One region of the Paraburkholderia sp. JPY465 genome, then DNA from elsewhere that is predicted to be linked to it. Evidence: predicted binding sites of a transcription regulator. Region 1 holds the regulator's gene; each other region holds the start of a gene.
The links. Region 1 encodes LexA, which represses DNA repair genes until DNA is damaged. Its sites were predicted from a motif close to ACTGTATNNNNATACAGT; they were not measured.
Positions count from the first base shown of each region.

Region 1 (10,703 bases):
TGCGCGATCTGTTGCGGGCTGCCCTGGCGCAGCGCCAGATGCACCTTCGGGAACACCGACGTGAACTGCCGGACCACCTTCGGCAGCGCATAGCGCGCCTGCGTGTGGGTGGTCGCGACGACGAGATGGCCGCTGTCCTGATCCGCGTACTGACGCGCGACGCGGCGCAGATTCTCCGCATCGAGCAGCATCCGCTCGATCAACTGATGCACGGCCTTGCCCGGTTCAGTGAGGCCCGTGAGCCGCTTGCCGCGGCGAATGAAAATGTCGACGCCGAGCTCGTCCTCGAGGTCCTTGATCTGTTTCGACACGCCCGACTGCGACGTGTACAGCACGTTCGCCACTTCCGTCAGGTTCATGTTCTGCCGCACGGCCTCGCGCACGAAGCGCAATTGCTGGAAATTCATCGTTGTGTCTCCGGTTCTGCCAGAGTTGAGTTATTAGAGCTGTCAAATGCCAAAGGGAACCACTCGGTACGGCCGATACGTTTCACGCCTGCTTCGTGCGCCGCACGGCGGCGCTGCCGTCTCACTGCGCCGGAAACACCCGCAGCGCGCGCGGCACTGCGGTCACACCGTCGCCGACCGCGAGTTGCAGATCACGCCACGTTTCGCGATCGAGTTCGGCTTCGAGCAGATTGCCCTCGCGACCGGCGAGTTCGACGCGCACCGAGCCGCCGAGCGTCACCACGCGCCGCACGTCGACGACGATGCCGTTTCGATGCCCGGCTGCCTGCGGATACAGCTGCAGATCATGCGGCCGCACATAGGCGAACGCGGGACCGCTGAAACCCGCCGTGATCGCGACCGGCAGCGCGGCGCCATCGACGACGAAGCCTTGCGCATCGACGTTGCCGTGCAGACGGTTTGCCGCGCCGAGAAACTCATAGACGAACGGCGTCTGCGGATGGTCGTACACGTCCTGCGGGCTTCCCACCTGCTCGACATGCCCTCGATTGAGCACGACGATGCGATCGGCCACTTCGAGCGCTTCTTCCTGATCGTGCGTGACGAAGATCGTCGAGATATGCAGATCGTCATGCAAACGGCGCAGCCAGCTGCGCAGTTCCTTGCGCACCTTCGCGTCGAGCGCGCCGAACGGCTCGTCGAGCAGCAGTACCTTCGGCTCCACGGCCAACGCGCGCGCAAGCGCAATGCGTTGCCGCTGACCACCGGACAGCTCGGACGGATACCGTTGCGCAAGCCAATCGAGTTGCACGAGCTTCAGCAGTTCATGCACCTTCTCGCGAATCACCTTCTCCGACGGACGTTCCTTGCGCGGCTTTACGCGCAGGCCGAACGCGACGTTCTCGAACACCGTCATATGACGGAACAGCGCGTAATGCTGAAACACGAAGCCGACCTCACGCTCGCGCGCGCCGACCGCCGCGACGTCCTGGCCTTGCAGCTCGACCTGGCCGCCGTCCGCGTATTCGAGGCCCGCGATCACACGCAGCAAGGTCGTCTTGCCGCAACCCGACGGCCCGAGCAGCGCGACGAGTTCGCCTGGCGGGAAGTCGAGCGACACGTTGTCGAGCGCGACGAAATCGCCGAAGCGCTTTTGCAGGTTACGAACGGTGATACCCATTTACAGCTCTCCTTGCTTGAGCGGATGTCGCTGCGACGCAGGCGTGGCGTCGACGAAAAACGAATGAGAAGCGGACTGCGCGCTATTGGCCTGTGATGCACCGCCCGGCGCCGGTCCCGCATACGCGGGCACCTCACGCGCCGCCGACAGTTCCGCCGACATATGACGCTCGGCCAGCAGCTTGAGCCCCAGCGTGACCAGCGCCAGCAGCGCGAGCAGCGAGGCCACGGCGAACGCGGCCGAGAAGTTGTACTCGTTGTAGAGGATTTCGACGTGCAGCGGCATCGTGTCGGTCTGCCCGCGAATATGGCCGGACACCACCGACACCGCGCCGAACTCGCCCATCGCGCGCGCATTGCACAGAATCACGCCGTACAGCAGGCCCCACTTCACGTTCGGCAGCGTCACACGACGGAACGTCTGCCAGCCCGATGCGCCGAGCACGTGCGCGGCCTCTTCCTCGTCGTTGCCCTGCGCCTGCATCAGCGGGATCAGCTCGCGCGCGACGAACGGGAACGTGACGAAGATCGTCGCGAGCACGATGCCCGGCACCGCGAAGATGATCTGCACGTTGTGATCTGCGAGCCACGGGCCGAACCAGCCCTGCGCGCCGAACATCAGCACGTAGATCAGACCGGAGATCACCGGCGACACCGAAAACGGCAGGTCGATCAGCGTGGTCAGCAGCGCCTTGCCGCGGAATTCGAACTTCGCGATACACCACGACGCCGCGAGGCCGAACACGAGGTTCAGCGGCACCGCGATCGACGCGGTGAGCAGCGTCAGCTTGATCGCCGACAGCGCATCCGGGTCGGCGAGCGCTTCGAAGTAAAAACGCAGCCCCTTGTTCAGCGCCTGGTAGAACACCGCGGCGAGCGGCACGACCAGGAACAGCGCGAGAAACAACAGTGCGACGCCGATCAGCAGCCAGCGCACAACGGGCGGTTCGCTGACCGGATCGGGGCGGCGCGCACCGCTTGCCGGGTTGGTCGGACGGCGGCTCATTGCGCACCTCCACCGATTGCGGCGACGCTCGTGGCAGCTGGCGCGGGCCCCGCATTGCCGCGGCTCGTGCGGCGCTGCAGCCACCACTGCAGCGTGTTGATCAGCAGCAGCATCAGAAACGACACGACCAGCATCACGACCGCGAGCGCCGTCGCACCCGCATAGTCGTATTGCTCGAGCTTCGTGATGATCAGGAGCGACGTGATCTCCGACTTCATCGGCACATTACCGGCGATGAAGATCACCGAGCCGTATTCGCCGAGCGCGCGCGCGAAGGCGAGCGCGAAGCCGGTCAGCAGCGCCGGGAACACGGCCGGCAGCACGACGCGGCGAAACGTGAGCCAGCGCGACGCGCCGAGGCACGCGGCCGCCTCCTCCTGCTCGCGCTCGAACTCCTCGAGCACCGGCTGCACCGTGCGCACGACAAACGGCAGGCCGATGAACGTCAGCGCGACCAGCACGCCGACCGGCGTGAACGCGATCTTGATGCCGAGCGGCGCGAGGAACTGGCCGATCCAGCCGTTACCCGCATACACGGCCGCGAGCGAAATGCCCGCGACCGAGGTGGGCAGAGCGAACGGCAGATCGACGACCGCATCGACGATGCGCTTGAACGGAAACCTATAGCGCACCAGCACCCACGCGACGAGAAAGCCGAACACCGCGTTGATCAGCGCGCCGCCGAGCGCCGAGAAGAACGTCAGCCGATACGACGCGAGCACGCGCGGCGACGTGACCGCGCGCACGAACTGGTCCCAGTCGAGCGTCGCGGTTTTCAGAAAGGTCGCCGCCAATGGAATCAGCACCACGAGGCTCAAATAAGCCACCGTGATGCCGAGTGTCAGGCCAAAGCCGGGCAATGCGCTCGGCTTGCGGAAAGTCAACGTGGTCATGCTGGATACTCGTTCATGGTTGATGCTCGCGGTTGTTCGTTTTGCTGTGTTGCCGTACTGCGGTGTTGCCGCCCTGCTGGCCACCGGACCCCGGTTAGCCGAAAGCGCGCCCACTGGGCGCGCTCTTTTGCCTGTGCCTGTGCTTCAGGCCGTGGTTGTTACTGCGGCTGATAAATCGAATCGAACACGCCGCCGTCCGCGAAATGGGTCTTTTGCGCGTTGGTCCAGCCGCCGAACGAATCGTCGATCGTGTACACCTTCAGCTTCGGAAACTTCGCGGTCAGATCGGCCGGCACCTTGTTCGATCGCGGACGATAGAAATTGCGTGCGGCGATCTCCTGGCCTTCCTCGCTATACAGGAAGTTCAGATACGCGTCCGCCAGCTTGCGCGTGCCGTGTTTGTCGACGACCTTGTCGACCACCGCGACCGGCGGCTCGGCCAGAATGCTCGCCGACGGCACCACGATTTCGAACTTGTCCGGGCCGAACTCCTTCACCGACAGGAACGCCTCGTTTTCCCACGCGATCAGCACGTCGCCGATATCGCGCTGCACGAAGCTGGTGGTCGCGCCGCGCGCGCCCGAATCGAGCACGCCGGCGTTCTTGTACAGCTTGCCGACGAACTCCTTGGCCTTCTGGGCGTTGCCGCCCGGCTGATGCTCGGCGTACGCCCAAGCGGCCAGGTAGTTCCAGCGCGCGCCGCCCGAGGTCTTCGGATTCGGCGTCACGATCGACACGCCCGGCTTCACCAGATCGTCCCAATCCTTGATGTGCTTCGGGTTGCCCTTGCGCACCAGAAACACGATCGTCGACGTGTACGGCGATGCGTTGTCCGGCAGACGCTTCTGCCAGTTCTTGTCGACGAGCCCCTTGTTCGCGATCGCGTCGATGTCGTAAGCGAGCGCAAGCGTCACGACGTCGGCCTGCAGACCGTCGACCACCGAGCGGGCCTGCGCGCCCGAGCCGCCGTGCGACTGCTTGAAGGTGACGGCTTCGCCGGTCTTGGCCTTCCATTCCTTGCTGAATGCCTGATTGATGTCCTGATACAGCTCGCGGGTCGGATCGTAGGACACGTTCAGCAGCGTGGTGTCGGCGTGCGCGACACCGCTTGCGCCCAACATGCCGAGCGTACCCGCCGCGCCGACGGCAAGCGCCGTGATCAGTTTTCTGGTTCGAGCCGCAAGCCCCGTATGCCGATGGTTCATTTCAGTTTTTCTCCGCGTGATGGTCCGCTGATAAGCGTCTGGTGTCGTTTTGCGTCGCGGTCACGTGCACATGAGCGCCAACCCGGAAGCCAGTCTATCGAAGGGCTTTCATCATTAAAAATAATGTTTCCTCATTTTTTAATGCCCAAAAGTGGTAACGGCAGACGCGCCGGCTGTTCCGACGCCGAAAACGCCGCCATGTCGCCGATAAACGACGCCCCAGCGCGCCCCTTGCGCCGAACTTAAAGTAAAGCTTGAAATGCGCCGAATACTGTATAAAAATACAGTCACCTGTTCATACATACAGTGGCCATGACAAAACTCACCGCACGACAGCAGCAGGTTTTCGATCTGATCCGCCGCGCGATCGAACGCACCGGCTTTCCGCCCACTCGCGCGGAAATTGCCGCCGAACTCGGTTTCAGTTCGGCCAATTCCGCGGAAGAGCATCTGCGCGCGCTGGCGCGCAAGGGCGTGATCGAACTGGCGGCCGGCGCGTCGCGCGGCATCCGCCTGCTGTCCGGGCAGGAGGATGCGCCGCACCAGTTCACGCTGCCACATGCGGGCCTGATGCAGTTGTCACTGCCGCTGATCGGCCGGGTCGCGGCGGGTAGCCCGATCCTCGCGCAGGAACATATCTCGCAGCACTACGCGTGCGACCCGGCGCTGTTCTCGAGCAAGCCCGACTACCTGCTGAAGGTGCGCGGCCTGTCGATGCGCGACGCGGGCATTCTCGACGGCGACCTGCTCGCGGTGCAAAAGCGCAGCGAAGCGAAAGACGGCCAGATCATCATTGCGCGCCTTGGCGACGACGTGACGGTCAAGCGTCTGAAGCGCCGGCCGAACGGCATCGAGCTGATCGCCGAAAACCCCGACTACGACAACATCTTCGTGGAAACCGGCAGCGCGGATTTCGCGCTCGAAGGGATCGCGGTCGGGCTGATTCGCCCCAGCGAGTTCTGATCCTTCGCTGTTGCCGGAACGCTCGCGCCGGTTTGTCCGACCCAAGCCGCATTAACGCCCGCATTACGCCGCGCATTTAAGCTGCATCGTCTGGAGAGACTCATGGAACGCCTTGCCCGTCTGCTGCCTTTTCGCCAGTTCGGCCGTCTGCGCCATCTGCGCAAGCTCACGCCTTGCGCGCCGATCGAGGCGCCCGCGGCGCGCACGCCGTCGCTGTTCGACGTGACTGCCGAAGCTTGCGGTCTGCCGTCGTCGTTGCCGGCGTTTGCGCGCGTATCGCTGAATTCGGCGCTGAATATCGCGGAGCCCGCGCGCCGCGCACCGGTGCGGGTCTATCATGGACCGTCGCGACTGATCATGGTCGGCACGGTCGACGCCGTATGCCGTATGATCGATCGTTGCATAGCCGACGAAGCCAACGTGCACGGCGCGGTGTTCGAAGCCTGAGCGAATTCTGAACACGCATGCAATAAGCACTTCGGATGTTCAGAGATTCGCGTGGGATGGGATCGTTTCGACCTCGCCGTGGTCGACGTTAGATCATCACTGACGTGGAGTCCCATTCGATGACCATTCCGAAACGCACAGGGCAGCGCCACCCGGCCGCTGCTGATCACGCTGATCGTGGTGATCGTGATTGCCGCGCTGGGGTTTATTTACGCGTCGCCGTATCTCGCGGTGAACAATCTGAAACGCGCGGCAGACGCGCGTGACGTGCAAACCGTCAATCAGTACGTCGACTTCCCCGCGCTACGCGATAGCCTGAAGCAGCAGGTGGGCGCGATGCTGACGCGCCGGCTCGAAGCGGATGCCGGCAACAAGATGGCCACGATCGGCGCGGTGATCGGCGTGACACTGATCGGCCCGCTCGTCGATGCCTATGCGACACCCGACGGCGTCGCGGCACTGCTGAACGGCATGCCGCCGCGCGGCACACCGGGCGAGCAACCGTCCGCCCCACCAGCCGCGGGCGGTGAAGCGCCGGCCGCACCATCCGCGGGCGACACCCCCACGCAGGCAAGCGCGCCGCCGCCCGGGCGTCAAAGCACGGCCGGCTACCGGAGTCTCAACGAGTTTGTGGTCACGTACCGGCGCGGCGAAGGCAACGCGAACTATTCGGCCATCTTCCGTCGCGAAGGTCTGGTCACGTGGAAGCTCGCGGCGATCAATCTGAACGAGTGAGGTTCAAGCCGTGAACTGAAGGGATGCGCGGGCTGGTCATTGCGGCCAGCCGCGTGTCAGGTTTGTTCGAATTACGCCGCGGCCGCCTGCTGCTGCTCCTGCGCGGAAGAGCACGCCACCAGAATGCTGCACGACACGCGGTCGAGCAGCGGCGTGTTGCCCGCCCCCATCCACCACCGCGACAAACCGGTCCGGCAGCGATGACCCACCACCACGAGGTCAACGTGCAACTCGTTGGCAAGATTGGCGATCTCGTCGATCGGATGACCAAATGCGAAATGCCCCTGCGCGTTCACGCCTCGCTCGGTCAGCCAGTTCACGCCCTCCTGCAGAATTTCGCGGGCCGTTTTTTCGAAGCTTCCGCAGGCCACATCGGTCAATAAGCCCGCGCTTTGCGCGATGCTCGAACGCATGTCGACGACCGACAGCAGATGCGTTTCCGCCTTCAGGTCCAACGCCAGATCGGCGCCGCAACGCAGGGCTTTGCGGCCTTCGCGCGAGCCGTCGTAGCACAACAGGATTTTCTGGTAGCTCGCCATCTGTCTTCTCCCATTCGCGCGGAAAGCGCGGTCTGAATCAATCATGGTGCGCCGCAATTCGGCTTGCAAGGGATGGAAAACGCTAAGTGCATAGTCGGTGCGTGCTGACGCCGTCTGCACAAGCGTTGGGCCAGCTGAGGCAGTGTTCGCGCACGTTTGCGGCACCGCAAAACTTGGTATGCGAACGCATCGCATCCCACGCATTACGCGTTCCCGGACACCCGCTCGCATCAGTGGCCGATACCCTAGAATAAGCGGCCTGTGCGCAATGCGTGCGTCGCAGGTATGTTGTTTGTTCTTGTGCGTACGTTATGTCTTGTTCCCGGAGCCTCACTCGAGTCATGCCCGCCGCCCCCATCGAGTTCCATCAGGTCAGGAAAAGCTACGGCGAAAAAACGGTCGTCGACGGCTTGTCGTTTCATGTTAATACCGGCGAATGCTTCGGGCTGCTCGGCCCCAACGGCGCCGGCAAGACCACGACGCTGCGCATGCTGCTCGGCATCGCGGCGCCCGACGCCGGCGCGATCCGCCTGTGCGGCGAACCGATCCCGGGCCGTGCGCGCCTCGCGCGCTCGCGCGTGGGCGTGGTGCCGCAGTTCGACAACCTCGATCCCGATTTCACCGTGCGTGAAAATCTGCTCGTGTTCGGCCGCTATTTCGGGATGAGCGCCGCGCAGTGTCGCGCGGCGGTGCCGGGTCTGCTCGAATTCGCCCGCCTCGAGAACAAGGCGGACGCGCGCGTGAGCGAGCTGTCCGGGGGCATGAAGCGGCGCCTCACGCTCGCACGCGCGCTGATCAACGATCCCGACGTGCTGATCATGGACGAGCCGACCACCGGTCTCGACCCGCAAGCGCGCCATCTGATCTGGGAGCGATTGAGATCGCTGCTAGCGCGCGGCAAGACCATCCTGCTGACCACGCACTTCATGGAAGAAGCCGAACGGCTTTGTCATCGACTGTGCGTGATCGAGGAAGGACGCAAGATCGCCGAAGGCGCGCCGCGCGAGCTGATCGAGTCGGAGATCGGCTGCGACGTGATCGAGATCTACGGTCCCGATCCGTTTGCATTGCGCGACGAACTCGCACCGCTCGCCGAGCGCACCGAGATCAGCGGCGAGACCCTGTTCTGTTACGTGAACGACGCACAGCCCGTGCATATGCGCCTGAAGCAGCGCGCGGATTTGCGCTATCTGCATCGGCCGGCGAATCTCGAAGATGTGTTTCTGCGGCTCACCGGCCGCGAAATGCAGGACTGAACCCGCAGCGAGGCACTTGATGGACGCACGCACCTACGAAACCCACGACGCCACGCCATCGGCACAAGAGCCGTTCGGCGCCTTCCCCGCCAACGCCACGAACTGGATCGCGGTGTGGCGCCGCAACTATCTGGTGTGGAAGAAGCTCGCGATCGCGTCAATGTTCGGCAACCTCGCCGATCCGATGATCTATCTGTTCGGTCTCGGCTTGGGGCTCGGGCTGATGGTCGGGCACGTCGACGGCGTGTCTTATATCTCGTTCCTCGCGGCGGGCACGGTGGCGTCGAGCGTGATGATGTCAGCGAGCTTCGAGTCGATGTATTCGGGCTTTTCGCGCATGCACGTGCAGCGGACGTGGGAAGCGATCATGCATACGCCGCTTACCCTCGGCGATATCGTGCTCGGCGAGGTGGTGTGGGCCGCCAGCAAATCGGTGTTGTCGGGTGTCGCGATCATGCTGGTAGCGGGCGCGCTCGGCTATGCGAGTTTTCCGTCGATGCTGCTCGCGCTGCCGGTCATCGTGCTGGCCGGTCTCGCGTTCGCGAGCCTCGCGATGATCGTGACGGCGCTCGCGCCGTCGTACGACTTTTTCATGTTCTATCAGACCCTCGTGCTCACGCCGATGCTGCTCCTCTCCGGCGTGTTCTTTCCGATCTCGCAGTTGCCCGGCGCCGCGCAAGCGGTGACCGCCGCGCTGCCGCTCGCCAATGCGGTCGATCTGATGCGCCCAGCGATGCTCGGCCGGCCGATGGAGCACGCGGCGCTGCATGTGAGCGTGCTCGCCGCGTATGCAGTCGGCGGCTTTATCGTGTCGGCGATCCTGTTTCGGCGCCGCATGATGAAGTAAGCCGAACGCGCCGGTCGTCGCTCTGCGCGTTTGCTATCGTCGCGCGCTCAGTCCTCGTCATCGGTCCACGGAATGTCGACGTCGGAGATGAACGCGACCGTCGCGAACGGGCCGCCCTCGTGACGACCGATCTTGCCATCGGCGCGCTGCCATTCGACCCGGAACACGGTGGCCGGATCATCCGCGATCAGCCGCACCGTGCGCAATTCGTCGGGATCGGCGTCTTCGACCGGACCGTCGAGCGAGATCAGCAACGCCTGCGGCCATAAACCATCGGCGGGATCGTAGATCTTGTCGCCGTCGTGAATCAATGTGAAGGCTTCCACGCCGATGGTCGCCGACGCATCGACGATCATCTTGGCGAGCGCACGCAACAGCGCGGTCGCTCTCGCCGAGTTGGCCTGGCGGATCGCGAGATCGCCGCGTGTGAGCGCCTGCTCGAGTTTCGGATTGGTTTTCTGTTGCGCCATGGATGTGTTGGTCCTATCGCTCTGTTGTGGGCAACGCGCCATCGGGTCGACGCGCCGCGTTTCTTTTTTGGTCCCTCTATTGCCGCTTATGTGCATTGCAGCATCGCGGGCTGCGCGGCCGGTCCGCGCTTCGACTGTCGTTGTTCTGCCGTTTCCCCCGATCGTGGCGCGCACCATCAGGGCCGTTTTTTCAGGGCCGTCTTTGCCGTCCACCACAGTTTAGGTCGTGATTCGGATTCAGGGAGAACATTTGCCGCTTATTGCGTGGCATGTGTCGCATTTCATGCATCGGCTCGCGGACGCCGCGGCGTGCGCTTGCCGCGCCCTCGGTCCGCCTTCGACGCCTGCGCCCCGGCCGGCTTCGGATCCGCGATCCGCGCGATCAGATGGTCGCGAAACGCCCGCACCGACGGCGGCAACTCGCGCCCCGCCATCGTCTGCACCTGGATGCTGCGCTGGCGCATCTGCGGGTCGGTCAGCGGAATCACGACGAAGCCGTCGTCGGCATAGCGGTCGCGCACCGATAGCAGCCCCGTGAACATGATCGCGCCGGACTTCTGCGCATAGCGATAGCTCGCGCCGCTGTTGTTGCAGATCAGGTCCGGCTCGAGCAGGATGCCTTCGAGCGCGCAGGTGATGTCGATCAACTGGCGAAGCGTTGTGCCAGTCTCCGACAACACCAGCGGATAACCGCTCACCTCGGCGAGCGACAGCTTCGCGCGCGCCGCGAGCGGATGATCGGCGCGCACCAGCAAG
Region 1 is NZ_JBNDMT010000003.1:1,606,000-1,616,702, forward strand. It holds gene QFZ94_RS21965 (CysB family HTH-type transcriptional regulator) at 1-407, opposite strand, end outside; gene QFZ94_RS21970 (sulfate/molybdate ABC transporter ATP-binding protein) at 529-1,587, opposite strand; gene cysW (sulfate ABC transporter permease subunit CysW) at 1,588-2,592, opposite strand; gene cysT (sulfate ABC transporter permease subunit CysT) at 2,589-3,485, opposite strand; gene QFZ94_RS21985 (sulfate ABC transporter substrate-binding protein) at 3,644-4,690, opposite strand; gene lexA (transcriptional repressor LexA) at 5,003-5,653, shown strand; gene QFZ94_RS21995 (hypothetical protein) at 5,756-6,100, shown strand; gene QFZ94_RS22000 (DUF2939 domain-containing protein) at 6,278-6,835, shown strand; gene QFZ94_RS22005 (universal stress protein) at 6,907-7,374, opposite strand; gene nodI (nodulation factor ABC transporter ATP-binding protein NodI) at 7,716-8,630, shown strand; gene QFZ94_RS22015 (ABC transporter permease) at 8,650-9,477, shown strand; gene QFZ94_RS22020 (hypothetical protein) at 9,525-9,947, opposite strand; gene QFZ94_RS22025 (LysR family transcriptional regulator) at 10,229-10,703, opposite strand, start outside.

Region 2 (10,703 bases), 1.4 Mb from region 1:
GGCCGGCCGTCAGGCCGAGCAGCGCGAGAATCACGACCTTCAGGTTCTTCCACTGGCCGAACGCTTCGGAGAGCGGCGCCTTCGAGGTCTTGCCCTCGGCCTTGATGCGCTCGAACACCGGCGACTCATGCAGTTGCAGGCGAATCCACACCGACACCGCGAGCAGCAGAATCGACACGACGAACGGGATGCGCCAGCCCCAGGCGCCGAACGCGTCTTCGCCCATGAAAGTGCGCACGCCGAGGATCACGAGCAGCGACAGGAACAGGCCGAGCGTCGCGGTGGTCTGGATCCACGCGGTGTAGAAGCCGCGGCGGTTCGCCGGCGCGTGTTCGGCCACGTAGGTCGCGGCGCCGCCGTACTCGCCGCCGAGCGCGAGACCTTGCAGCAGGCGCATCGCGATGAAGATCACCGGCGAAGCGATGCCGATCGCCGCATAGCCGGGCAGGAAGCCGACGAGGAACGTCGACAGACCCATGATGATGATCGTGATCAGGAACGTGTACTTGCGCCCGACCATGTCACCGAGCCGTCCGAATACTACCGCGCCGAACGGCCGCACCGCGAAGCCCGCGGCGAAGCTGAGCAGCGTGAAAATGAACGCCGCGGTCGGATTGACGCCGGAAAAGAAGCTCTTGCTGATGAAGGCCGCAAGCGAACCGGCCAGATAAAAGTCGTACCACTCGAAAACCGTACCCAGCGACGATGCGAAGATCACCCGCTTCTCATCGCGCGTCATCGGCGCGTGCGAGAGTTGCCCGCCAACGGTAGCCATATGTCGTCTCCAATATTGATATACACACGGATCGCCAGCGCAGGCGTCCCCGTGCAACCGATTATTGGAGTGGAAACTTACGGCGTTCTGACTCGACGCCAAAACCTGGGGTAGTCCGGTAAACCGGCGAACAGGCGATCAATTTCGGTCAATGTGCGGCGATATTTGCGCGATCCGCGCTGAAATATCTCAAAAACACGCTGACGATCAAGCTGACAATACGGCCGTGTTAGGGTAAGTCCCGCCCCCGTTCGAGCACCTGCAAGCTGACGCGCACCAGGGTGCCGGCGAGCCGCGGCGATTCCTGGTAGACGTTGTCGTCGATGGCGAGCTCGCCGCCGTGCATCGCCGCGATCTCGCGCACGATCGCGAGACCGAGGCCGCTGCCGTCGCCCTCGCGGCCCAGAATCCGGTAGAAGCGCTCGACCACGCGCGAGCGCTCGCTGGCCGGAATGCCGAGCCCGGTGTCCTCGACTTCCAGATGCACGAGCCGCGCCGGGGCGTCGTGCCGCACGCGCACGGTGATGCGGCCGCCCGCCGGCGTATAGCGGATCGCGTTGTCGATCAGGTTCGACAGCATTTCGCGCAGCATCACCGGATTGCCGGCGACCTCGACCGGCTCGTCGGGCGCTTCGTAGCCGAGGTCCATCTGCTTCGCGAGCGCGGCCTGCACCCATTCGCGCACAGCGCTGCGCGCGAGTTCGCCGAGTTCGACCGGCGTGAAGATCTGCCCCGACCGACGGTTCTCCGCGCGCGCGAGCGCGAGCAGCTGCGTGACGAGCCGCGCGGCGTGCTCGGAGCTCGTCGCGATCTGTTCGAGCGAGCGATGCACCTCGGCCGACGCGTTCTGGCGCAGCGCAAGCTCGGCCTGCGTGCGCAGCCCGGCGAGCGGCGTTTTCATCTGATGCGCGGCGTCGGCGATAAAGCGCTTTTGCAGCTCCATGTTCTGTTCGAGGCGCGTGAGCAGATCGTTGAACGACGTGACGAGCGGCTCGATTTCCGGCGGCGCGCGGCGCGCTTCGAGCGGCGACAGATCGTCCGGCCGCCGCGCGCGGATATGCGCCTGCAGCGCATGCAGCGGCTCGAGCCCGCGCGATAGCCCGAACCACACGAGCAGGATCGCGAGCGGCAGGATCACGAACTGCGGCAGGATCACGCCCTTGATGATGTCGTTGGCGAGCTGGCTGCGCTTGTCGAGCGTTTCGGCGACCTGCACCAGCACGGGCTGCGCGCCCGGCGTCTGCGGAAACTCGACGGTCGTATACGCGACGCGGATGTCGTTGCCGCGCAGCACGTCGTCGCGGAATTCGACGAGGCCCGGTGGCGGGCGGTCCTCCTCGTGCGGCAGCGGCATGTCGCGCTCGCCGGCCACCAGCTCGCCGCGCGTGCCGAGCACCTGGAAGAACACGCTGTCAACGTTGTCGGCGCGCAGGAAGTCGCGCGTCGAGTCGGGCAGCGACAGCTCCGCGACGCCGTTGACCGGATGGATCTGGCGCGCGAGCACATAGGCGTCGGTTTCGAGCGCGCGGTCGAACGGCCCGTTCGCGATCGATTTCGCGACCAGATAGGTGACCGCGAGGCTCATCGGCCACAACAGCAGCAGCGGGGCGAGCATCCAGTCGAGAATCTCGCCGAACAGCGAGCGCGGACGCGCCTCGGCGGCGGCTTCGGTTTCGTCGGGCGGGGCGAACGGGTTGGCGTAGCGCGCGTCGCGCGCCTCGTCGAGGTCCGCCGCGTGCGCCGTGGCGCGATCAGCGCGTGCGGACATCGCTGGCCTCTATTTGTAGTGATGGCTCGCCGGCATCGCGGCGGACGACGGCGCGGGGGAAGGTGGTGCTGCTTGTGCCGCTTGTGCCGTTTGCGCCGTTTGCGGCTCGGAGCCGGCGGCGGGCGTGTTCGCATTCGCGGGCGGCGCCGCTTTTTCGAGGCAGTAGCCGAGCCCGCGCACGGTGATGATGCGCACGCCGCTCGGCTCGATCTTCTTGCGCAGCCGGTGCACGTAGACTTCGATCGCGTTGTTGCTGACTTCCTCGCCCCATTCGCACAGATGGTCGACGAGCTGCTCTTTCGAGACCAGCCGACCGATCCGTTGCAGCAGCACTTCGAGCAGACCGAGCTCGCGCGCGGACAGATCGATCACCTGGTCGTTGACATAGGCGATGCGGCCCACCTGATCGAACGACAGCGAGCCATGCCGCACGACGGTCGGGCCGCCGCCGGCACCGCGCCGCGTCAGCGCGCGCACGCGCGCTTCGAGTTCGTTCAGTGCGAAGGGCTTGGCCATGTAATCGTCGGCGCCGAGGTCGAGGCCTTTGACGCGTTCGTCGACACTGTCTGCGGCGGTCAGGATCAGCACGGGCAGGTTCGAATTGCGCGCGCGCAGGCGGCGCAGCACCTCCAGCCCGGACATGCGCGGCAGGCCCAGATCGAGGATCAATAGGTCGAACGTCTGCATTGACAACGCGGTATCGGCTTCTACGCCGCTTTTGACGTGATCGACCGCATAGGCCGATTGGCGGAGTGATCGAACCAGACCGTCCGCGAGTATGCTGTCGTCTTCGGCAATCAGAATTCGCATGGTGCGCCAGCCTGGCTTTGCCGGCACCGTGGGGCTTGCCCCGGCGCGCAGCGGTCTCCGAACATTATTGTGGGTAGTGGGGGTGACGCGACATTAAAAATGCGCGTTCGCATCATAATCGCGCTTGCCAAAACCACTGTTTTTTTATACAGTGTCTGCGTTTCGTGTGATGTCCTGCAGGCTCCGCTCAATTCGAGTGAAACCACGGGTGCACACCTGCCTCAGACGCCGTTCATCATAGCAAAGGACGATTCATGGAAGAAAGCAAGAAAGGCTCGGCTGGACTGACTGCTGAAAAGAGCAAGGCTCTCGCCGCCGCGCTCGCGCAGATCGAAAAGCAGTTCGGCAAAGGGTCGGTCATGCGGCTCGGCGCAGGTGAGGCAGTCGAAGACATCCAGGTGGTCTCCACCGGATCGCTCGGCCTCGACATCGCACTGGGCGTCGGCGGTTTGCCGCGCGGCCGCGTGGTCGAAATCTACGGTCCGGAATCGTCCGGTAAAACCACGCTGACGCTGCAGGTCATCGCCGAAATGCAGAAGCTCGGTGGCACTGCGGCGTTCATCGACGCGGAACACGCGCTGGACATTCAATATGCGGGCAAGCTCGGCGTGAACGTCGCCGACCTGCTGGTCTCGCAACCGGACACCGGCGAGCAGGCGCTCGAAATCGCCGACGCGCTGGTGCGCTCGGGCTCGATCGACATGATCGTGATCGACTCGGTCGCGGCGCTGGTGCCGAAGGCGGAAATCGAAGGCGAAATGGGCGACTCGCTGCCGGGTCTGCAGGCGCGTCTGATGTCGCAGGCGCTGCGCAAGCTGACCGGCACGATCAAGCGCACGAACTGCCTCGTGATCTTCATCAACCAGATCCGCATGAAGATCGGCGTGATGTTCGGCAACCCGGAAACCACCACGGGCGGTAACGCGCTGAAGTTCTACGCATCGGTGCGTCTGGACATTCGCCGCATCGGTTCGATCAAGAAGAACGACGAAGTGATCGGCAACGAAACACGCGTGAAGGTCGTCAAGAACAAGGTGTCGCCGCCGTTCCGCGAAGCCATCTTCGACATCCTGTACGGTGAGGGCATCTCGCGTCAGGGCGAAATCATCGACCTCGGCGTGCAGGCGAAGATCGTCGACAAGGCTGGCGCATGGTACAGCTACAACGGCGAGCGGATCGGTCAGGGCAAGGACAACGCGCGTGAATTCCTGCGCGAAAATCCGGACATCGCTCGCGAAATCGAAAACCGTATCCGCGAATCGCTGGGCGTCACCGCGATGGCGGACGCCGTGACCGGCGCGGACGCTGAAGTCGCGGGCGAAGAAGAGTAAGCATCACGTGATACGCAAAGGCCGGCCTCTGTCCGGTTCCGACTCCGGACGCTATCCGGACGGCCCGCGCGACACGGCGGATGGATCGCCTGATTCCGGCGATCCATTCGATCCGTTCGAATCGTTCGACGCACATGACCGCGCCGCAGGCCGCGGGCCGCAGCGTACACGGTCCGGATCCCCTGCAGCATCGTCCAGCCCGGATCTCTCCGGACACGATTCCCAATCCCCCTCCGAAGTCACCTACACCCGTTCGCGTCGCCAGGCCGGCGAAGCGAAACCGGGGCAGGCCGACCAAGACGACAGCAGAAAATCACAACGCCCAACCCGTCCGCTGAAAGCGCGCGCGCTCGGCTATCTGTCGCGTCGCGAATATAGCCGCGCCGAACTCGCGCGCAAGCTGAAGCCCTACGTCGAGGAAACCGATTCGCTCGACACGGTGCTTGACTCACTGGAAGCCGAAAACTGGCTATCGGACTCGCGCTTCGCGGAAAGTCTGGTTCACCGGCGCGCAACGCGGCTCGGCACGAGCCGCATTCTCGGCGAACTGAAGCAGCACGCGCTGAACCCAGTGCTGGTCGAAGAGGCGAGTGCGCAATTGCGTGAAACCGAACTCGCGCGCGCTCAGGCGGTCTGGCGCAAGAAGTTCGGCCAGCTGCCGAAAACCCCGGCCGAGCGCGCGAAGCAGGCGCGCTTCCTGGCGTCGCGCGGCTTCTCCGGCGCGACGATCGGCAAAATCCTGAAGGGTATTGACGACATCTGGGACGGCGACTAGCACGTCAGCCCCGACGGCCGGTCGATTGCCGCGCCGTAGCCCGGCGCGAGGCCGTGCGCAATCGGGGCTGTCCCAAATACCCGTTATGCTAAAATCCAGAAGTTTTCCAATCCGGCCTTTCCTTCCCGCATGTCGCTCTCCCCGCCAGTGTCCCGTCAGTTGCGCCATCGTCGCGCAATCAGAGCGGAAGCTTACGAGCGAGCCGATGGCCTGTGGGATGTGGAAGCGTGCCTGACCGACGAAAAGCCTCGAGATGTGGCGCTTCCGTCGGGAATCCGGCCCAATGGTCAGCCGATCCATGAACTCTGGCTTCGCATCACCATCGATCGCAAGCTCAATGTCGTCGACGCCGAGGCGTCGTCCGACTGGGTACCCTATCCAGGGTTATGCCAGGCCAGCAATCCCGCCTACCGTGCCCTCATCGGGCTCAATCTGTTCCACAACTTCCGTCGCGATGCTGCCCGTTTGCTGGCCGGCACGGCCGGTTGCACGCATCTCACCGAGCTGTGCGCGATGCTGCCGACCGCCGCGATCCAGGCGTTCGCCGGCGAAGTCTGGAACACCGATGAAGGCACGCCGGGCGCGAACGCGGGTTCGGGAGACGAATCGTCTAACGGCACAGGCGAGCATTCCAACGACAAACCGCCATTCCAGTTGGGACGCTGCCACGCGCTGCGTTTCGACGGCGAGGCGGTGAAACAGTTTTATCCGCGCTGGTATGGCCACGCACCGCGTCCGGCGGAACGCGCGGCCTCGTCGGACGACGCGGCGACTCGCGCACCAAGCGGCGACGCGCCGGCCTGAACGGCGGCAAAACGGAATCGAAGTTCTATCCAACTCTCAGACTGAAGGGAATCACGCATGAAGATTCACGAGTACCAGGGTAAGGAAATCCTGCGGAAATTCGGCGTCGCGGTACCGCGCGGCAAGCCGGTCTTCTCGGTGGATGATGCGGTCAAGGCCGCGGAAGAGCTCGGCGGCCCGGTGTGGGTCGTCAAGGCTCAGATCCACGCAGGTGGCCGTGGCAAGGGCGGCGGCGTCAAGGTCGCCAAGTCGCTGGAACAGGTTCGCGAGTACTCGAACCAGATCCTCGGCATGCAGCTCGTCACGCACCAGACCGGTCCGGAAGGCCAGAAGGTCAATCGCCTTCTGATCGAAGAAGGCGCTGACATCAAGAAGGAACTGTATGTTGGTCTCGTGATCGATCGCGTTTCGCAGAAGATCGTCGTGATGGCATCGAGCGAAGGCGGCATGGACGTCGAAGAAGTCGCGGAAAAGACGCCTGAGCTGATCCACAAGGTTGCGGTCGATCCGTCGACCGGCCTGAAGGACTCGGAAGCAGACGACCTCGCGAAGAAGATCGGCGTGCCCGACGCTTCGATCCCGCAAGCCCGCGCGATCCTGCAAGGCCTGTACAAAGCATTCTGGGAAACCGACGCATCGCTCGCCGAAATCAACCCGCTGATCCTGACCGGCGACGGCAAGGTCATCGCACTCGACGCGAAGTTCAACTTCGATTCGAACGCGCTGTTCCGTCACCCGGAAATCGTCGCTTACCGCGATCTGGACGAAGAAGATCCGGCTGAAATCGAAGCGTCGAAGTTCGACCTCGCGTACATCTCGCTCGACGGCAACATCGGCTGCCTCGTGAACGGCGCTGGCCTCGCAATGGCAACGATGGACACCATCAAGCTGTTCGGCGGCGAACCGGCGAACTTCCTCGACGTCGGCGGAGGAGCTACGACCGAGAAGGTTACCGAAGCGTTCAAGATCATGCTGAAGAACCCGAACCTGACCGCGATTCTGGTCAACATCTTCGGTGGCATCATGCGCTGCGACGTGATCGCGGAAGGCGTGATCGCGGCGTCGAAGGCCGTGTCGCTGAAGGTGCCGCTCGTGGTCCGCATGAAGGGCACGAACGAAGACCTGGGCAAGAAGATGCTCGCCGAATCCGGCCTGCCGATCATCTCGGCGGACAGCATGGAAGAAGCGGCTCAGAAGGTCGTCGCGGCTGCTTCGGGCAAGGCGTAAGCCACCTGTCTACGGCGCATTTACCAGCTCATTTGCCAAAATGACGAGTGGCGGCGCGCGAGCGACACAGGCGTGAAGCATCGCGCCGCGTGGCGCTACCGCGCGACGCCAAACGAACAGAGGTCAATACATGTCGATTCTGATCAACAAAGACACCAAGGTCATCACGCAGGGCATCACCGGCAAGACCGGTCAGTTCCACACGCGTGCTTGCCGTGAATACGCAAACGGCCGCGAAGCGTACGTCGCGGGCGTGAACCCGAAGCGCGCCGGCGAAGATTTCGAAGGCATCCCCATCTACGCTAGCGTCGCTGAAGCCAAGGCTGAAACGGGCGCAACCGTGTCGGTGATTTACGTTCCGCCGGCAGGCGCTGCTGCGGCAATCTGGGAAGCCGTCGAAGCCGACCTGGATCTCGCAATCTGTATCACGGAAGGCATCCCCGTCCGCGACATGATCGAGATCAAGGACCGTATGCGTCGCGAAAACCGCAAGACGCTGCTGCTCGGACCGAACTGCCCGGGCACGATCACGCCGGACGAACTGAAGATCGGCATCATGCCGGGTCACATCCACCGCAAGGGCCGCATCGGCGTCGTATCGCGTTCGGGCACGCTGACGTATGAAGCAGTCGGCCAGCTGACCGCGATCGGCCTCGGCCAGTCTTCGGCAGTCGGTATCGGCGGCGATCCGATCAACGGTCTGAAGCACATCGACGTGATGAAGATGTTCAACGACGATCCCGATACGGACGCCGTCATCATGATCGGCGAAATCGGCGGTCCGGACGAGGCGAACGCCGCGCACTGGATCAAGGACAACATGAAGAAGCCGGTGGTTGGCTTCATCGCCGGCGTCACGGCGCCTCCGGGCAAGCGCATGGGCCACGCCGGCGCGCTGATCTCGGGCGGTGCGGACACCGCTGAAGCGAAGCTGGAAATCATGGACGCATGCGGTATCAAGGTCACGAAGAACCCGTCGGAAATGGCGCGTCTTCTGAAGGCGATGCTGTAAATCGAATTCGCGTGCCGTGAGCGCGCGATTTTGATACGCTTACGAAGTCCTTTCGTGAGCGAGCGGTCCCGAAAAGCGGGGGAGTGCAGACTCCCCCGCTTTTTTTTCGTCCGCACTTGCGCCGTCGTGCTGTCCGCTCGGTAGATTTTTTCTTATTCTTTTTTCCATGCTCGAATTCTTCACGACGCTCAATTGGGGCGCGGTCTTTCAGATCATCGTCATTGACGTGCTGCTCGGCGGCGATAACGCGGTCGTCATTGCGCTCGCCTGCCGCAACCTGCCGCAGTCGCAACGCATGCGCGGCATCGTGTGGGGAACCGCCGGCGCGATCCTGCTGCGCGTCGTGCTGATCGCATTCGCGGTCGCGCTGCTCGACGTGCCGTTCCTGAAGTTCGCGGGCGGGTTGCTGCTGCTGTGGATCGGCGTGCGCTTGCTCGCGCCCGCGCACGACGTTCACGACAACGTCAAGCCGGCCGACAAGCTGATCTCGGCGGTGAAGACGATCATCATCGCGGATGCGGTAATGAGCGTGGACAACGTAATCGCGATCGCGGGCGCGGCCGAAGCCGCGGAGCACGAGCACCGGTTGGCTCTGGTGATCTTTGGCCTCGTCGTGAGCATTCCGCTGATCGTGTGGGGCAGCCAGCTGATTCTGAAGCTGCTCGATCGCTTTCCGGGCATCGTGCTGTTCGGCGCGGGCCTGCTCGGCTGGATCGCGGGCGGTCTGATGGTCAACGACCCGGCCGGCGACCGTTGGCCGATCCTCGACACGCCCGTCGCGGAATACGGGATGAGCATCGCGGGCGCGCTGTTCGTCGTGATCGTCGGTTATCTGTTGAAGCGCCGTAACGCGAAACGCGCGGCGGTGTGAGCATGGCATCGACGGTGCGCCGCTGCCTAAGCCGTGATGCCGTCCGAATGCAAGCCTGGCCATCCGGCTGACTGTGACGCGCAAGCGTCGCTCGCTACGATGGAAACGCCTGTTCCCGATCCACGGGTCACGCGTTTCTCGTATCAGGAGTCTGCCGATGATCGTTACCCTGCCGTATTCCCCTTACTCTCAATCGACGCAATTTTCGCGTAGGTCGCGCCGCGCACGTTGGCGCGAGAATTGGTTCGCGCGCCTTTGCCGGCGCTGCGGCGTCGGCTTCACGTTGATCGAGCTGATGATCGTGCTGGCGATCGTCGGCGTGATCGCGGCCTATGCGATTCCCGCGTATCAGGACTATCTGGCGCGCAGCCGGGTCGGCGAGGGCTTGTCGCTCGCGGCGTCGGCGCGGCTCGCGGTGGCCGAAAACGCCGCGAGCGGCAACGCATTCAGCGGCGGTTATGCGTCGCCGCCCGCCACCCGCAACGTCGAGTCCATCCAGATCGACGACGACACCGGTCAGATCACGATCAGGTACTCGACGCGCGTCGCGCAGGCCGGCGCGAACACGATAACGCTGGTGCCCTCGGTGCCGGACAACGCCGATGCGCCGAGCGCACGTGTCGCGTTGGCCAAGGACACGGTGCAGACGGGCGCGCTGACGTGGGAATGCTTTGCGAGCGGCAAGAGCGCGTCTTCGTTGCCGGCGCCGGGGTCGGGGCCGATGCCGGGTGAAGCGCCGACGCTCGCGGCGAATCTGGCGCCGCCCGAGTGCCGATCGTAAGGGGCAGATGAACTGAACAAGCCAACGAGACGACGGCCGGGCGCTGACCGGACGACTCGAAGCCACAACGTAAAGGGCTGATTTGCAGCCTATTTCGGCCGAACCGGCGCACAGTGCAACGAAATTTTTGTATAGTGCGCCGGTTGCTGACGCCCACCGTTGATTCGATGCCCACCCCTTTCGCGCGCTACCTGTCTCTCGTACTGCTGGCTCTTGCGTTGATCCTGCCCTACGCGGTTGCCAACCATACGTATCCGATCCCAACCTTCTACTCCGAATTCACCTCGCTCGCGCTGTATCTGCTGACCGGGGCGGCCGTCATGCTGACGGTCGCGACCGCCCGGCCGCGCGTGAGCTTCGCGTCGCCCATGGTCGCGCTCGTGCCCTTGCTGTTCGGCCTCCTGCTGGTGCTGCAAACGTTCGTGCTGCCGGTCGCTGAGCCGTCGATGAACTGGCTCGGCGCGGGCTTCCTGCTCGCTGCGTGGATGGCCGCGCACGTGGGCTATGGCTTCACGCGTGTGAAACTCGACGAGACCGCGTTGCGCTGGG
Region 2 is NZ_JBNDMT010000003.1:197,089-207,791, forward strand. It holds gene QFZ94_RS15460 (MFS transporter) at 1-775, opposite strand, end outside; gene QFZ94_RS15465 (sensor histidine kinase) at 1,005-2,543, opposite strand; gene QFZ94_RS15470 (response regulator) at 2,553-3,353, opposite strand; gene recA (recombinase RecA) at 3,608-4,684, shown strand; gene recX (recombination regulator RecX) at 4,692-5,459, shown strand; gene QFZ94_RS15485 (DUF2889 domain-containing protein) at 5,589-6,263, shown strand; gene sucC (ADP-forming succinate--CoA ligase subunit beta) at 6,321-7,490, shown strand; gene sucD (succinate--CoA ligase subunit alpha) at 7,621-8,502, shown strand; gene QFZ94_RS15500 (TerC family protein) at 8,669-9,373, shown strand; gene QFZ94_RS15505 (pilin) at 9,531-10,154, shown strand; gene QFZ94_RS15510 (PglL family O-oligosaccharyltransferase) at 10,322-10,703, shown strand, end outside.
Region 2: a site for LexA is predicted at 3,489-3,506, ahead of recA (recombinase RecA). Genes of this name have one in related genera too.

Region 3 (10,703 bases), 1.0 Mb from region 1:
CTGGCGACGGATGCTCGATCTTCTCCGGCAGGTCCACCCTGAATTCCGCGCGCGCCCACGTGAGGCCGAGCTGCTCGCTCGTGATCTGCGCGGCGAGCGGCGTCGCGTTCAGCGGTTTCGCGTTGTACGGATCGGCGTTGGTGCGCCAGTGATGGCGCAGGTCGTCGCGCGTCTGGTCGAGTTCGTTCTGATCGAACTTCTGCTTGTTCAGCGCGCGCAGCGGATAGGCGAGGTCGCTGTTCCAGTAGTCGTCGAAACTCGCGGAGACGTCGGCGACGATCGGGCCCGCCGCGAGCACGTCGAGATCGCGGAACTGCAGCGTTTCGCTCGCGCTGAAGTACTCGTCGCCCAGATTGCGCCCGCCGACGATCGCGAGCTGGTTGTCCGCGATCATCGCCTTGTTGTGCATGCGGCGCGTGAAGTGGCCGATCTGCGTGAACACGTTCGCGGTGCGCTCGAACAAGCCTTCCTGCGCGCTGCCGAACGGGTTGAACACGCGGATCTCGATGTTCTGGTGCGTATCCAGGCCCGCCATGATGCTGTCGATGTCCTTGAAGTTCAGATCGTCGACCAGCATGCGCACCCGCACGCCGTGATCGGCCGCATATAACGCGGCGCCGAGCAGCAGCTTGCCGGTGGTGTCCTCGTTGGCAATGTAGTACTGCATGTCGAGGGTTTTGGTCGCCGCGCGCGCGAGCGCGATGCGCATTTGCAGCGCGTCGGTGCCGTTCGCCAGCACGCGGAAACCCGACTGCTCCGGATGCTTCGCCTCGAGCGGCGCGAGCGCTTCGCGCAGCGGCGTGTCGGCGGTGGCCGGCAGCGCGTGCGTGACCTGGCGGTCGAACGCGGTGGCGGGCGGCTTCGTCGCGCAGGCGGTCAAAAATGCCGCCGCGCAGCAGAGCAGGAAGAGTTGCCTCGTTGTGCTGACTATCGAGCGGCGGCGCGCGGCCCGCCTATGTTGTTCGAATTGGCCCTGCACGCTGTTTTCCCCTTGTTTTGCAAGCTTTTCGCGTGGCGACAGCGCAGGCCTGTGCACGCTGTCGAGAAAACCATTCTAAGGGAATTGGGGCGCGGGTTCCGCGTACGTCGGCAAACGCAGCGGAGTGCCGCGCGTTGGTCGCGCGGGCACCGCGGTTCGGTGATCCATCACCTGCTACGAACCACGGCGCGCGAACGCCGTATCAGACGCGCTCGGCGTGCAGCGCGCGCTCGCCCTCGGGATGGGTCGAGCCTTTCGCCGGTCGGCCCGCCCACACGCCCGCGAGCAGCGAGCCCGACAGGTTGTGCCAGACCGAGAACAGCGCGCCCGGCAGCGCGGCGATCGGCGTGAAGTAGAGCTTGCCGAGCGTCGCGGCGAGGCCGGAGTTCTGCATGCCGACTTCGATCGCGAGCGTACGGCAGACGGCTTCGTCGAAACCGAGCAGACGGCCGCCCCAGTAGCCGCCGAGCAGGCCGATACCGTTGTGCAGCACGACGCCGATCATCACGAGGAAGCCCACCGACGCGATGCTCTTCTGCGTGCCGCCCACCACCGCGCCGATGATCAGGACGATCGCGACCATCGACACGAGCGGCAGGATCGGTTCGATCTTGCGCACCAGCTTGCCGAACAGATGATTGACGACGAGACCGACGACGATCGGCAGCGCGACGATCTGCAGGATGCTCATCAGCATGCCGTGCACATCGACAGAGATCGACGCGTCGACGTAAAGGCGCGTGAGCAGCGGCGTCGCGAATACGCCGACGAGCGTCGACAGCGCGCTGATCGTCACCGACAACGCGACGTCGCCGCGCGCGAGATAAATCATCACGTTCGACGCGGTGCCGCTCGCGACGCTGCCGACCAGCACCATGCCGGCGGTCAGGTCGGGCGGCATGCGCAGCGCCTTCGCGATGACCCATGCGGCGAGCGGCATCACGAGGTAGTGCAGCACGATGCCGGCGATCACCGGCGCGGGGCGCGTGAACACGCGCAGGAAATCGCCGGCCGACAGCGTGACGCCCATCGCCAGCATGATGATCGTGAGGAGCGTGGTGACGTGCGGTGCGACGCCGGAAAACGAGGCCGGCGAGAAGTACGCGGCGACCGAGACGAGCACGGCCCAGAGCGGAAACAGGCGGGTGACGCGGGCAAGCATGGGGGGGTGGTCCTTGGTTATGTTGTATCGCGAGAAAGCGGGGGCCGCGGCGCGGCCGGGTGTCGGCCGGCGTTGCGGCGTTCGCCGCGCCGAAGCACGGTGAAGCGGGTGAAGCGGCTACGGCAAGCGCCGTGGCGAAAGCGCGGCAGACGCGGGCGGCCAGTCGGAGCCGCACGCGTCGCGGGCAATGGTGGGGTGTCCCGGCGGCGCCAGTCCGGCGCCTGCCTTCGTGAGGCGCGCCGTCGTGCGGTTCGTGGCATGAGCGCGGGTTAGCGCTCGCGTGCAGCGGCGGGCATTTTACCTTTTACAGGGAGTGCTTCAGGAGCGAGGCTTGCCGCTACTGCTCAGACCGAGTGCGCGGGCGGTGTGGCCGATGCCACCGTCGGCGGCTGCCGCCCGCTCAGCTTGTGAAAACGCAGCGTCATCAGCAGCGCGACGCTCGCGAGGCCTGCGGCGAGCCCCCACCACAAGCCGCGCGCGCCGAGGCCGGCGCGAAACGCGAGCAGATAGCCGGTCGGAAAACCGATCACCCAGTAGCCGAATGCGGCGGCGATCATCGGGATGCGGGTGTCTTTCAGGCCGCGCAGACAGCCGGAGCCTACCGCCTGCATCCCGTCGACGATCTGGAAGATCGCCGCCACGCCGAGCAGCGAACTGGCGAGCGCGATGGTCGGCGCGTTGGCCGGATCGTCGAGATGCAGATACAGCCCGACGATCCAATGCGGCGCGGTGATCAGCACGAGACCCGACATCGACATGAAGCCGACGCCGAGCGCGAGCGCGACGAAGCCCGCGTGGCGCGCGGCGAGCGGCTGACCGGCGCCGGCCCAGTAGCCGACCCGCACATTGGCCGCCTGGCCGATCGACAGCGGCACCATGAACGCGACCGACGCGACGTTCAGCGCGATCTGATGCGCGGCGAGTTGCGATTCGCCGAGCAGGCCGACCATCAGACCGGTGGCAAGGAACAGCGTCGACTCGACGCCGTAGGTGATCGCGACCGGCCAGCCGATGCCGAACAGCTCGCCCATCAGCGGCAGCTTCGGCCGCGTCGCGACGACGAAATGCCGGAAGCGCGGCCGCAGATGAAGCAGCGCCATCAGCACGAGCGCAGTCAGCCACACGGTGATCGTGGTCGCGGCCGCCGAGCCGAGAAAGCCGAGCCGCGGCAGCCCATACGCGCCGTGAATCAGCCCGTAGTTCAGGAAGCCGTTCACGCCGACGCTCACGATCGACACCCACAGCAGCCGCCGCGCCGCGCCGATCGCCGGCAGGAACGAGCGCATCAGGCCGACGCCGATCAGGCTCGCGGGCGCGCCCCAGCGCAGCACCGCCGCGTATTGGCCGACGTTGTGCGCGAGCAGGCCCGGCTCGCCGAACGCGAGCAGGATGTGCGACGCGAACGACAACAGGATGAACGCGGGCACCGCCAGCAGCACGGAAAGCAGGAAACCGGTCCAGTAGATATGCGGCACGCGGCCGTCGTCCTGCGCGCCGCGCGCGTGCGCGACGCTGACGCTGACCGAGGTCAGCACGCCTTGCAGCAGCGTGACGACGACGAAAAAGAGGTTGGCGCCGAGGCCGCCTGCGGCGAGCGCGTCGGGGCCCAGCGAGCCGAGCAGGATCGTGTCCGTCACGCTCATCGCCATCTGCGACAGTTGCGCGATCGCGAGCGGCGCGGCGAGCCGCGCGGTGTCGGCCGCGTGGCGGGATAGGGTCGGCGGCCGGCTGGCCGCGTGGGCGAAGCTGGGTTGAGTCATCGAATGCCTGGCGGCGAAAGTTGGCCACTGCGGTGGCAACAGCAGTGGCGACAGCGAAAGGCGGGCGCGAGCGGCGCCGCATTGCATCGCGCCGCGCTCCGACGGGCGTTGGAGCGGTGGCGCAGCGGGCGGGGAAATTCCGCGGCGCGGCGACGAGCCGGTCAGCCGACTCCTCGCCAGTGGCGCGGTCCGTCGTTTACCTGTCGAAACCGACAGCTTATTGCCTCGCCCGGGCGATGTCGATGGACAACGCACAGTTCCGGTGCGCGGCGTCCTGCGAATTTCCGGAGTGGCGTCAGCCTTCGTGGACCGCGATCCGCGTATCGCCGAGCAGCACGACCTGGCCCGCGCGGATCTTGCAGGTTTTGCGCGTCTCGACCCGGCCATCGACCATCACCGCGCCGTCCGCGACCATCATCTTCGCGGAGCCGCCGCTATCCGCGAGGCCCGTGATCTTCAGCAGATTGTGCAGTTCGACGTACTCGCCGGTCAGCGTGAAATTGAGATTGGGCATGGCGTTTGCACCTTGGGCACGGGTCGCGTTGGGGGTTCGCATCATAAAGCAAGTGCACGGCGGCGCGGCGGCTCCGGGCCGTCGCGCCTGTTCCGGATGCATCCAGCGAGCCATCACGCAAGCAAATGAAAGTAGATGTTATTCAGTTGTCGGAAAGTGAAACGTTCCGTAACGCTGGTCGCACCGGATGGATTTCACTCCTAAAGTGCACCTCAGCAGCAAAGCCCGCTGGTATTCCGGGATCGCTCCCCGGCTACCCATCCAGCGACGCACAGACCTGGCGGGGCGCGTGGACCATCAGTCTTCACGACGCCAGAGAGTCCGCCCGAATCACAACTAAGTCTAGAGAGGATTGCCATGACCCAGATTCGTACGCTCCTGATCGGTACCGCCCTCACTGCTTTTGCCGCGACGGCCGCCGTCGCGCAGACCGCGCAGCCGTCAACAGGCATCGGCGGTCAGGCGCAGATCCAGAGCCAGGGGGCCGCCGGGATGGCGCCGCAGTCCGGGGCCGGTGCCCAGGGCATGCAGGTGCCGCCTTCGGCGCAAGGCATGCAGCAAGTCCCGGGCGCGCCCGCCGCGCAAGGCGTCGCCGCGCCGCCGCCGGCACGTCTGACGGCTTCGGGCTCGACCGACCCGCTCGTGCAGAAGCGCGACGCCGACGCGAAGGCCAGCGCCGAGTATCGCGCGGCGAAGAAGTCCTCGAAAGCGGAACTGAAGGCGGAGCAAAAGGCCGCGAAGGACCAGTACAAGGAGCAGGTGCGCGGCGCCAAGCTGAACCAGAAGGCTGACAAACAGAGCGCCAATAACGAAATGAAGATGGAGATGGAAGGGCAGGCTGCCGCGCAGGCCGACGGCGCGGACGTCAAGCACTAAGCCCCGCAGGATGCCGCGGCGCGTGGGTCGGCGAGGCTCGCCCGCCGCGGGCGTCTGTCACTTTGCAAGCTGTGCCTCATGGAGAATTCAAAATGAACATCGACCGTTCCAGCCGAAATCGCATTTACGCCGCGCTGATCGCGGCTTGCCTGTCATCGGCCGTATTCGCGCAGACCGCGGACCCGGCTTCGGCACCCGCCACGCACGCGGACAAGAAGGCCGCGAAGGAACAGGCGAAGGCCGACAAGAAAGCCGCGGTCGCCCAGGCGAAGGCGGACAAGACCAAAACCGACGCGCAGGCCGACGCCGACAAGGCCGCCGCTGATGCCAACGTGAAGGACGCGAAGAAGCAGTAGCGGGCGGTTTAGACCGGCGCGCAGGCACCCCAAAAAAGGGGCGCTTGTCGCATGGGGTTGTATGGATATACAGTATGCGTCGCATCCTGAAAATCCATCCAACCCGTTAAAAACCGCTCAGTGTCCACCGTCGCCGAATCCGCTCCGTCGTTCGATACCGCCGCCTGGCTCGCCAAGCTCAACGACGCTCAACGCGAAGCCGTCGAATACGGGACCGACACGCCAGACGCGCTGCCCGGCGCGCTGCTCGTGATCGCGGGCGCGGGCTCCGGCAAGACCAACACGCTCGCGCATCGCGTCGCCAATCTGGTGGTGAAGGGCGCCGATCCGCAGCGCATCCTGCTGTTGACCTTTTCGCGCCGCGCGGCGCTCGAAATGACCCGCCGCGTGACACGCATCACCGGCGCCGCGGCTACCACCGTCGGTGCACGCGCCGCGCTCGCGCAAGGGCTGACGTGGGCGGGCACGTTTCACAGCGTCGGCGCGCGGCTGCTGCGCGAATACGCGGATCTGATCGGCCTCGCGCCCGCGTTCACGATCAACGACCGCGAAGACTCCGCCGACCTGATGAACCTCGTGCGCCACGAGCTCGGACTGTCCGCGAAAGAGCGGCGCTTGCCGGCGAAGGGCACCTGCTTCGCGATCTACTCGCGCGTCGTCAACACCGGCGCATCGCTCGGCCAGGTGTTGGACAGCGCGTTTCCGTGGTGTCGCGAGTGGGAAGACGATCTGCGCCGGCTGTTCGCCGCGTACGTCGACGCCAAGCAGAAGCAGAGCGTGCTCGACTACGACGATCTGTTGCTCTACTGGTCGCACATGGCCGCCGAGCCCAGCATCGCGGCCGATCTGTCGGCGCGCTTCGACCATGTGCTGGTCGACGAATACCAGGACACCAACCGCCTGCAGGCGTCGATCCTGCTCGCGCTGAAGCCGGACGGCCGCGGCCTGACCGTGGTCGGCGACGACGCGCAGTCGATCTATTCGTTTCGCGGCGCGACCGTGCGCAATATCCTCGATTTCCCCACGCAGTTCGAGCCGCCCGCGAAGCAGGTCACGCTCGAGCGCAACTATCGCTCGACCGAGCCGATTCTCGCGGCGTCGAACGCGGTGATCGAACTCGCGAGCGAGCGCTACACGAAGAATCTGTGGACCGACAAGGCGTCGGCGCAGCGCCCGCGCCTCGTCACGGTCGCCGACGACGCGGCGCAAGCTCGCTACGTCGTCGAGCAGGTACTCGAAGCGCGCGAGCAGGGTGTGAAGCTGAAGTCGCAGGCGGTGCTGTTTCGCGCCGCGCATCACAGCGCCGCGCTCGAGATCGAGCTCACGCGCCGCAACATTCCGTTCGTCAAGTTCGGCGGGCTCAAATTTCTCGACTCGGTGCATGTGAAGGACGTGCTCGCGGTGCTGCGCTGGGCCGAGAATCCGCGCGACCGCGTCGCCGGCTTTCGCGTCGTGCAACTGCTGCCCGGCGTCGGTCCGGCCACCGCGGCGAAGGTGCTCGACGACATCGTCGCGCGCGCGGGTGGCGGCGATCCGGTCGCGACCGCGGGCGGTGTGCTGGCCGCGTTTGCGGCGCCCGCAAGGGCGCAGGAAGACTGGCATCCGTTCGTCAAGCTGATGTCGAGCGTGTACGGCCGGCAAACGCCGTGGCCCGCCGAGTTCGAGATGGTGCGGCGCTGGTACGAACCGCATCTGGAGCGCAATCACGAGGACGCCGCGATCCGTCACGCGGACCTGCTGCAGATGGAAAGCATCGCGGGCACGTATCCGTCGCGAGAGCGCTTCCTGACCGAACTGACGCTCGATCCGCCCGACGCCACTAGCGACGAATCCGGCGTGCCGCTGATCGACGAGGACTACCTGATCCTGTCGACGATCCATTCGGCGAAGGGCCAGGAGTGGCGCAACGTGTTCGTGCTGAATGGCGTCGACGGCTGCATTCCGTCCGATCTGGGCGCCGGTAGCGACGAGGAAATCGACGAGGAGCGGCGCCTGCTCTACGTGGCGATGACGCGCGCGAAGGAAGACCTGCATATCGTCGTGCCGCAGCGCTTTTACGTGCACAACCAGACGCATCTGGGCGACCGCCATGTGTGGGCGTCGCGCACCCGCTTCATCGCCACGCCGATGCTGCCGCTTTTCGACGCCTACGCGTGGCCGCGCGTGCCGGTGGCGAGCGCGCCGAGCGCGGCGGGGCTTGCCGCCGCAGCGCAGGCGAAGATCGAGATCGCGGCGAAGCTCAGGAAGATGTGGGACTGAGCGGCTAGCGCCGCTCGGGTCAGTGGCAGCTCAACGCGGCTGCCGCTGCTGTTGCTGCGCGACCGGAGGCGGCGGCACGAAGAAATTGCGCAGCCATGCCGCGAGCCGCGAGAACACGTCGTACGGCTCCTCGACGAAAATCTCCGGCTTCAATAGCCGCAGATACTCCATGATCTGCTGCGCTTCCTGCTTCTGAAACGTGCCGTGCGAAATGCCGAGCCGCAACAGCCCGCGCAGTTCACCGAGCTTCTCGCGCGCGGTGCTGCCCACGCTCGTCTCGCACGCGATCTTCGCCTCGTAGACGCGTTGGCGCAGCGATTCGACGAGCCGCCATGCCGGCGTCTGCATCACTTCCTCGAGCGCCTGGATGTCCTGCACCGTGCTCTTGATCTGCGAGGCGAGCGGATCGACCAGCGTCGCGTCGCCTTCCGCTTCCTTGACGATCGCGGCGGCCCAGTCGCGGCATTGCTTGGTGAGTTCCTCGGGCGTCCATTCCGAGCGCGCCGCGAAACCGAAGCCGAACTCGCTCGCCTGGCGCATCAGGATCGACACGACGTCGGGAAACTCTTTGTCCAACGTGCGTTTGGCCCAAGCGTACTGGCCGCCTTGCAGCATCCGCTGCACCGCGTGTTCGGTGAGCGGCACCATGTTGTCGAGCAGCTTCGCGCGCAAGAAATCTTCGAACGACGGCGTCGCGAACTGCGGATCGAGCTTCAGCGAGACCCGCAAAAAGGCCTCGAAGTCTTTGCGCAGCGACGCGACGGTCTCGTCCTTCAGTTTCAGGGTGATTTGACCCATGTGTTATCCCGTTTAATGCGGCCGCGCGCGGCACGCCGTGGCACGATCGCCCGGTCACTTCCGGACCGAGGCGACGCGACGCCGGCTGCCGACGCGCTCGATTTCAAGCTGTTGCCGCGTAACCAACGGGACGATTCCCGATGAGCGGACCTCGACTGCATATCGGCGGGGTGGCGGGAAACTTGAGGGCGGCCCGGCGACGGGCGCGGGCTTTGGAGGGGTGCTTCGGGCGCTTGCGCGCCTCGCTGCGACTGGGGAGGGGGCGCGCTTACTTCAGCACTACGCACTGCCACACGAAGAACACCACTAGACCGACTGCGATCGTCAGCAGCGGCCTGCGCGTCGCGGCACTGACGACGACCGCGGCGAGCGCGCCGACCAGCTGCGGATTGCGCCAGGTCAACTCGGCGTTGTTGCCGTGCGGCGACACGGCCATCGGGACGATGATCGCGGTTAGCACGGTCACCGGCACGAAGCTGAGCGCGGTGCGCATCAGCGGCGGGAACACGAGGCGGTCGCCGAGCACGAACACGGCCGCGCGGATCAACCATGTAATCGCGGCCATGCCGACGATCAGAGCGACGTAGTTCATCGCGTGGCCTCCACCGGACGGCGCGCGCCACGCGGGTTCAGACGCGACATCGACAGCAGTACGCCGACCGCGACCCCAGCGAACACCGCGCCGAGCAGGCCGAGCTTGTACGGCCAAGCTTGCCAGAAAAATGCCAGTGTGCCGGCGGTGACGGCCGCCGCGATATAGCGCAGCGCGACCAGTTGCGGCACGACGATCGCGATGAACGTCGCGACCATCGCGAAGTCGAGGCCGAGCGACTGCAGCCCCGGGAAGGCCGCGCCGAACAGCAGGCCGGCGACGGTCCACAGCTGCCAGTTCAGATACATCGCGACGCCGGCGCCGAAGAAGTAGTACGGACCGACGGTGCCCGGCTCACGATGCCGGTAGTGCTCCCACGCGACCGCGAAGACTTCGTCGGTGAGCAGCGCGCCGAGCGCCCAACGCCAGCGCTTCGGCAGATGCGCGACGTGCGGCGCGAGCGTGGCGCTATACAGCACGTGACGCAGATTGACGACCAGCGTGGTCGCCCAGATCACGGCGAAGCTCGCATGTCCGGCGATCAGACCGAGCGCGATGAACTGCGCGGAGCCCGCGAAGACGACGAGCGACATCAACTGGCCGTGCCACAGATGCAGCGGGCCCGACGTCACGAGCGTGCCGAAAATGACGCCAAACGGCGCGGCACCGACCATCATCGGGATGATGTCGCGCGCGCCGGCGGCGAATTCTTTGAGATGGCTGCCGTGGGTGGGCTGGCCTTGGGTGGAATCGGTCAATCTGAGCCTCCTTGATTTCGGAAGCATAGCGACTGACGGGCGCTCGGACTTGTACGTTCTTGCGGCGGGTGCTGATGCGGTGCTACGGCGTAGCGGGGGGATGGCTGGTGAAGGGCTGGCGAAGGCCGGTGAATTGTGGCTCGATGCTCACCGCGCGCGGCGCACGCGACGGCGGTGCCGCGTCGCGTTACGAGCCGCGCTGTGTGCCCTGCCATTGGCCCGGCGGCACGCCGAACATGCGCCGGAAATGCCGCGTGAAATGGCTCTGATCGGTGAAGCCGCTCGCGGCAGCGACGTCGGTCACCGGGACGCCGGCGCGCAACGGCGCGAGCGCGCGCTGCAGGCGCACCTGATTGCGCCACGCATGAGGCGGCAGGCCGGTCGATTGCGTGAACAGCCGCGCCGCGTGGAACGGCGACAGACCCGCGGACTTCGCGACTTCGGCGAGCGTCACCGGTTCGACGAGGTCGCCGGTCAGCCGCTCCTGCATCAGTGCGACGCGGGTATCGTCGGTGGCGACGCGCGCGGAGGCGGGGCGCGTCTGCGCATAGCGGACCAGCAAGGTGGACAGTGCGTCGAGCATCGCGGCTTCGGCGGCGAGCGCGTCGTCGCCGGCTTCGAGCAGACGGTGCGCGTGCCCGAGCCGCAT
Region 3 is NZ_JBNDMT010000003.1:592,043-602,745, forward strand. It holds gene QFZ94_RS17330 (phospholipase D family protein) at 1-931, opposite strand, end outside; gene panS (ketopantoate/pantoate/pantothenate transporter PanS) at 1,182-2,141, opposite strand; gene QFZ94_RS17340 (MATE family efflux transporter) at 2,486-3,901, opposite strand; gene QFZ94_RS17345 (RNA-binding S4 domain-containing protein) at 4,197-4,415, opposite strand; gene QFZ94_RS17350 (hypothetical protein) at 4,773-5,291, shown strand; gene QFZ94_RS17355 (hypothetical protein) at 5,384-5,647, shown strand; gene QFZ94_RS17360 (ATP-dependent helicase) at 5,768-7,906, shown strand; gene QFZ94_RS17365 (DUF4088 family protein) at 7,937-8,704, opposite strand; gene QFZ94_RS17370 (AzlD domain-containing protein) at 8,973-9,296, opposite strand; gene QFZ94_RS17375 (AzlC family ABC transporter permease) at 9,293-10,054, opposite strand; gene QFZ94_RS17380 (helix-turn-helix transcriptional regulator) at 10,242-10,703, opposite strand, start outside.
Region 3: a site for LexA is predicted at 5,704-5,721, ahead of QFZ94_RS17360 (ATP-dependent helicase). Genes of this name have one in related genera too.